2 regions of the Rhodothermus marinus genome follow, and region 2 is predicted to be linked to the other one. Evidence: riboswitches for the same ligand, from Rfam matches in the RefSeq annotation. Region 2 holds a riboswitch; the other holds the start of a gene.
The links. A riboswitch is a leader RNA that binds a small molecule or an ion and turns the genes downstream of it on or off. The one in region 2 is predicted to bind S-adenosylmethionine.
Positions count from the first base shown of each region.

Region 1: it holds a riboswitch for S-adenosylmethionine, as region 2 does, so the genes downstream of both, GYH26_RS09215 (trans-sulfuration enzyme family protein) here and GYH26_RS04915 (O-acetylhomoserine aminocarboxypropyltransferase/cysteine synthase family protein) in region 2, are expected to answer to the same signal.

Region 1 is NZ_AP019797.1:2,122,327-2,125,732, reverse strand. Features, by position in the region: gene GYH26_RS09215 (trans-sulfuration enzyme family protein) at 244-1,404, opposite strand; SAM riboswitch class I at 1,565-1,689, opposite strand; gene hemG (protoporphyrinogen oxidase) at 1,753-3,162, opposite strand; gene GYH26_RS09205 (hypothetical protein) at 3,276-3,406, shown strand, end outside.
Region 2 is NZ_AP019797.1:1,103,409-1,106,814, forward strand. Features, by position in the region: gene GYH26_RS04905 (hypothetical protein) at 1-95, opposite strand, end outside; gene rlmN (23S rRNA (adenine(2503)-C(2))-methyltransferase RlmN) at 143-1,237, opposite strand; SAM riboswitch class I at 1,414-1,540, shown strand; gene GYH26_RS04915 (O-acetylhomoserine aminocarboxypropyltransferase/cysteine synthase family protein) at 1,708-3,036, shown strand; gene metX (homoserine O-acetyltransferase MetX) at 3,059-3,406, shown strand, end outside.

The DNA of each region.
Region 1 (3,406 bases), 1.0 Mb from region 2:
AAAAGGAAAACGTTCAGGATGCGCAACGAAAAAGCCCCTCACCGCAGGGCGGGAGGGGCGCTGTATCGAACGATCGGCTGCAGTTCAACCACAGAGGCTACAGGTACAGCAGGCCCCTCCCGTGTGCGGGCAACAACACGGACAACCGCAACAGGGGAAAAGGCCGGGTACCTGCATGGGAATCACGGGCGTTTTGTAAAACAGGTTGCCGGAATTTACAACCGAAATCCGCCGAACGCAACTTCAGGCGGCAACGGTGGCCGGTTCGTAGGCCAGCGCCTGTTCCAGGTCGGCAATCAGGTCGTCGGTGGCCTCGATGCCGACCGACAGGCGGATCAGGTTGTCCGTAATGCCGGCGGCCTCGCGTTGTTCCGGGCGCATCGACGCATGGCTCATCGTGGCCGGATGCTCGATGAGCGACTCGACGCCGCCCAGCGATTCGGCCAGCGTGAACACCCGCGTGGACCGCAGGATATGGTGGACGGCCTCCAGGCCCCCTTTGACCGTGAACGAAACCATGCCGCCGAACCCCTTCTGCTGGCGCGCCGCGATCTCGTGCCCTTCATGCGAAGGCAGGCCCGGATAAAAAACCTGCTCGACGTTGGGATGCTGCGCCAGGAAGCGCGCCACGGCCATCGCGTTGTGCTCGTGCTGACGAATGCGCACCGGAAGCGTCTTCAGCCCGCGCAGCACGAGCCAGCAATCGAAGGGTCCGGCGATGGTGCCGTGGGCGTTCGCCACGAACTGCAGCTGCTCGTTCAATTCCTCGGTGCGGACGATGACCGCCCCGCCGATGACGTCGGAGTGGCCGTTCAGGTACTTCGTGGTCGAGTAAACGACGATGTCGGCGCCGAAATCCATGGGTCGCTGCTGGAGCGGCGACAGGAAGGTGTTATCCACCACCACCAGCAGGTCGTGGGCTTTCGCGAAGCGACAGAGCGCATCCAGATCGACAATGCGCAGCAGCGGGTTGGAGGGCGTTTCCACCCAGATGATCCGGGTGTTCGGTCGGATGGCCGCCTCGACGGCCTGCAGGTCGCGCAGATCGACGAACGACACCTCCAGCTTGCTCTGTCGTGCGAGCAGGCTCAGCAGCCGCTCGGTGCCGCCGTAGCAATCGTGGGCGCAGATCACATGGATGCCATGGTCGAACATGGCCAGCACGGTCGAAACGGCCGCCATGCCGCTGGTGGTGGCTACGGCGCCGGCGCCGCCCTCCAGGTCGGCCAGCACCTCTTCCAGCGCACGCCGTGTCGGGTTGCCGCTGCGCGAATAGTCGTATCCTTTCGTCAACCCGACATCCTCGAAGCGGAACGTGGCGCACTGGTAAATGGGAAGAACGATGCTGTTGTAGCTGGAGTCGGTCTGCTGACCGGCCAGCGTCAGACGCGTCTGTGGCTGCATAGGCCTTGATCGGTTCTTGATGATGAAAACGACTTCCTGCAATAGCTCTCATCAAGAACCGAGCGTACAGAACCCCGGCAAACGCCAGAAGCTGCTCTCATCTTCCCCGGAAGCGTATCGACCGAAAACGGGAGGAACTGCGGCGCGGCACGCAGGGCGTCCCTCATCGTTCCCGGTCTGCCTTCCGGGCAGGATTTAGCACCGGACGGCACCTCCCTGCCGGCAGGAGATGCCCGGTTGCTACGGCGTCATCGGGCCTGTTCCCTCAGCCGTTCTTGATGAGATTGACGCAAAGATACGGGCATCAGGCCAGGGAAGGCAAGCCAGCCGGAATTTCTTGATCCAATCTCAATCTCCCAGGAGCAGCTTGGCCAGGCCACCGGCCGCTTCTTCGCGCAGGTGCTGAATGACGGCGCGGGCCGCCTTCAGACCGGAGTGCAGCGCGTCGATCACGGAAATGCCCTCCAGATAATTGCCGGCCAGAAACAGGCCGGATCGGCTCATTTCCACGTCCAGCACACAGGCATGAACCGCATCGTAGCCCAGCCGATACTGGGGAATCGAGCGCTCCCAGCGCCAGACGTGCCGGAAGACCGGCGCGCCCGAAATGCCCAGCAGCCGGCGCAGATCCTGCAGCACCAGCGCCTCCAGACGGTCCTCGGGCAACAATGCCTGTTCGGGATGCCGCATGCCGCCGACGAACGTGGTCAGCAGCACGTGGCCTTCGGGTGCCCGATCCGGAAAGAGCGACGAGGAAAACAGCGTGCCCAGAATCTGAAAGTCCCGCTCCGCGGCCGGCACCAGCATCCCGAAGCCGTCCAGCGGGTGGGCTACCTGCTCGCGCCGGAAGCCCAGCGCCACCAGTGCGATCGGAGGGTGTGGAACGGTGCCGAGCGGGCGGCGCTCCAGCGGCGGATGCATCCGGAGCTGTGCCAGCCGATGCAGCGGTATGGCACAGATGATAATGTCGAAGAACCGCGTCGAGGCATGGCTGCCCTGACGGAACGCCAGCGTCCAGGGATTTTTCTCATCCCAGCGAATGGCCAGCACTTCGGCGTTGCGAATGATCGCATGTGGTGGCAGCCGCTCGGCCAGTGCCCGGGGCAGCATGTGCAGGCCCTCGACAAACGAGAACATCGAGCGGCGTGGGGCCGGGTGATACCGCTGCTTCATCCGATCGCGGATCAGGCCCCAGAAAAGCGAGCCGTATTGCTGCTCCAGTTCGAACAGCTTGGGAAAGGCGTAGCGCACCGAAAGCTGCTCGGGATCTCCGGCAAAGATGCCGGCCACAAAGGGCTCCACCAGGTAGTCCAGCACCTCCGGTCCCAGCCGACGCCGCGCAAACTTGGCCACGCTTTTCTCGGTGCTCCGGTGGGCCCGGGGAATGAACGGCTCGGCCAGCAGGCGCAGACGTGCGCGCGGGGAAAGCAGCGGCGTGCGCAGCAGTTCGCGCGGCGAGCGTGGCAGGGGTATCGGCCGGCCACCCCGCACGATGAAGCGATTCGCCGCGACCGGTCGGGCCGGAATGCACGCGTCCTCCAGATCCACCTGTCGCAGCAACTCTTCGAAGTCGCCCGAGGTGCGCTGGAGCGTCTGAGGGCCGAGCTCCACCAGAAAGCCGTCGATCCGCTCCGACTGGATGAAGCCGCCGATGCGGTCGGTGGCTTCGAAGACTGTTACTTCCAGGCCACGACGGTGCAGCTCATAGGCGGCCGTCAGACCGGCAATGCCGGCTCCGATGATTCCCACAGAAGCCATAAATGCAGGCTTGCCTTTTTGCCGGGGCACGCTTTTCTTCAGGAAAGCCCGAAGCGCTAACGAAGAACCCTTCGGGAAAGTCGCAAAAATTCTGAAGAAAAATACGATCAGCCATGCTGTTTCTGAAAAGCATCTTCGTACTGCTGCACATTCTGACGGCGGCCGCCTGGTTCGGTCTGGGACTCCGGCTGGCGGCGCAGGCGCGCCGTGCGCTGACCCTTTCGCCACCGGCGGCGCAGGCGCT
Region 2 (3,406 bases):
AGCGCGCCGCTGACGAAGCCGCCCACCCAGCGCAGCAGGCTCCACTGCAGCTCGGCGCGGGGATCATACGCGGATTCAGGATGCCGGTTGTTCATGGCTCCATGCGCTCTGGTTGACAGGTTCGCCTGTGGGAGTGACAACGTTATGTCACGGCTTCCGAAGCGGCCTGTTCGCGCACGGCCAGCTGGCCACAGGCCGCGTTGATGTCCTGACCCCGACTCCGACGCACGGTGACCGTGACACCACGATCCACCAGCACGCGAATGAAAGCCTGCAGGCGCTCCTCGGAGGGCCGGTGGAAGGGCAGGCCCTCGACCGGGTTGTAGAGGATCAGGTTGACCTTGCCGGGCGCCTGTTCGGTGATGTCGGCCAGGCGGTGGGCATCTTCGGGCCGGTCGTTGAAGCCCTCGAACAGGCAGTACTCGTAGGTGATCGTCTGGCCGGTACGTGCCTCGAAATAGCGGATGGCGTCGATCAGGTCGTCGAGGTCGGTCTGTTCGTTGCGGTTGACCGGCATGATGGCCGAGCGCTGGGCGTTGGTGGGGGCGTGCAGCGAGACGGCCAGGCGGAAGCGCACGCCGTCCTCGGCCAGTTGCCGGATGCGGCGGGCCAGGCCGACCGTGGAGACCGTGATTCGACGGGGCGAAAGCCCGAGGCCGTCCCGGTCGGTCAGCAGCGCCACGCTTCGGAGTACGGCGTCGTAGTTCAGAAGCGGCTCGCCCATGCCCATGTAAACGACGTTCGTGATGCGCCGCCCGAAGCGCTCCTCGGCCAGCCGGTTGAGTTGCCAGACCTGATCGTAGATTTCGCCGGCCGTCAGGTTCTGCTGAAAGCCCATGAGTCCGGTGGCGCAGAAGGCGCAGCCCATGGCGCAGCCCACCTGGCTGGAGACGCACACGGTCAGGCGCCGGACCCGGCCTGTTTCTTCGTCGAAATCGGGAATCAGCACCGACTCGATGTGGCGTCCCGACGGCAGGCGGAAGAGCACTTTGACGGTCTGGTCGCCGGCCGTGAGCTGGCGCACCGGCTCCAGACGCGTGATGCGGGCGCGTCGGGCCAGTTCGGCACGAAAGGCACGGGGCAGGTCCGTCATCTGCTCGACGGACGTGGCGCCCTTGCCGTAGATCCATTTGAAAAGCTGACGGCCCCGGTAGCGCGGCTCGCCCATTTCCTCGGCCAGCCGCTCCAGCTCTTCGCGATTCAGCGTCCGCAGGTCTATGGGCGTGCGCACGGTCAAGCAGAAGCGTTGATGTTTCAATATGCTTCCAACGCAGGGCCGCTGGAAGGGTTCGAGTGTCAAGGGGGGCAGATAGGCGACCTCTTTGCGCTGTTTTTCACATTGTGGAATCGGTTCCGGTCTGGAACCCCCTCAGAGGGGGTCCGTAGAACGGCCCCAACAAGGATGTTCTTACCAGCTCATCCAGAAGGGTGGAGGGACCAGGCCCTGTGAAGCCCTGGCAACCGCCCCGTTGATCGTCGGGAGACGACGTGGGGAAAGGTGCCAATTCCTGCCTCGCACGACCGCGAGGGGAGATGAGCTGTTCAAGGCGATGCCATGAACAGTGTACCTCTTCCGCGGATCGGCGTGCGGGAGAGGTTTTTTAATGGCCGCCTGGCATGCCGTCCGTAGCATGGGCCTGTGGCCCATCCGGCCTTCGGGGTGAGTTGGCTCGCCGGAAGTTTCACCAACCAACCGTCCACAGGCCCATGAGTCAGCCGCAGCCCAACTACCGTTTCGAGACCCTTCAGGTTCACGGCGGCCAGGAACCCGATCCCGCGACCGGCGCCCGTGCCGTGCCCATCTACGCCTCGACGTCCTTCGTCTTCAAGGACGCCGACCACGCCGCCCGCCTGTTTGCCCTGCAGGAATTCGGCAACATCTATTCGCGCATCATGAACCCCACCAACGACGTGTTCGAGCGGCGGGTGGCGGCGCTCGAAGGTGGGGTAGCCGCTCTGGCCACTTCCAGCGGACAGGCGGCGCAGTTTCTGGCGCTGACGACGCTGGCCGAGGCCGGCGACAACATCGTCTCGACCAGCTACCTCTACGGCGGCACCTACAACCAGTTCAAGGTATCCTTCCCGCGGATCGGCATTCAGGTGCGCTTTGCCGAAGGCGACGATCCGGACTCGATCGAAAGCCTGATCGACGACCGCACCAAGGCCGTTTACGTCGAGACGATCGGCAATCCGCGCTTCAACATTCCGGACTTCGAGCGTCTGGCCGACATTGCCCACCGCCACGGCGTGCCGCTGGTGGTGGACAACACGTTCGGAGCCTGTGGCTATCTGTGCCGGCCCATCGACTACGGCGCCGACATCGTCGTGCATTCGGCCACGAAGTGGATCGGCGGTCACGGTACGACGATCGGCGGGGTGATCGTCGATGCCGGCACGTTCCCGTGGAATAACGGCCGCTTTCCGACCTTTACGGAGCCCTCGCCCGGCTACCACGGCCTGAGTTTCTGGGAGACGTTCGGTCCCAACGGGGTGCTGGGGGTCAACGTGGCCTTCATCATCCGGGCGCGCGTCGAAGGCATGCGCGATTTTGGTCCCTGCCAGAATCCCTTCGGCGCATTCCTGCTGTTGCAGGGACTCGAAACGCTCTCGCTGCGCGTGCAGCGGAGCTGCGACAACGCGCTGGAGCTGGCCCGCTGGCTTCGCGAGCAGCCGCAGGTGGCCTGGGTGAGCTATCCGGGGCTGGAAGATCATCCCTACCACGAGCGGGCGAAAAAGTACCTGCGCAACGGCTTCGGGGCCGTGCTGGCCTTCGGGCTCAAAGGCGGCTACGAGGCCGGACGCGCCTTCGTGAGCAACGTCCGCCTGGCCAGCCTGCTGGCGAACGTGGGCGATGCCAAGACGCTGGTCATCCATCCGGCTTCGACCACGCACCAGCAGCTCACGGCCGAGGAGCAGCTGGCCGCCGGCGTGACGCCCGACATGGTGCGTGTGTCGGTGGGCATCGAACACATTGAAGACATCAAGGAAGATTTTGCGCAGGCGCTGGCCCGCATTCCGGAGACGGCCGCCGCCTGAAATCGAAACCTCGAAGCCGCCCATGACGCAGACGTTCGTGCTGCCTGAATTCGAGCTCGAAAGCGGCGTGGTGCTGCGCCAGGTGCAGGTGGCCTATCGGACCTGGGGCCGCCTGAACCCGGAAGGCACCAACGCGCTGGTGGTCTGCCACGCGCTGACCGGGAGCGCGGACGTCGACCAGTGGTGGGGCGATCTACTGGGGCCTGGCCGGGCGTTCGACACGGACCGCTTCTTCGTGGTGTGTGCCAACGTGCTGGGCTCGCCCTACGGCACCACCTCGCCGCTGACGATCAACCCCGACACCGGCCGTCCCTACGGACCGGAGTTCCCGCTGGTCACCATCCGCGATACGGTCAACCTGCACCGCCGA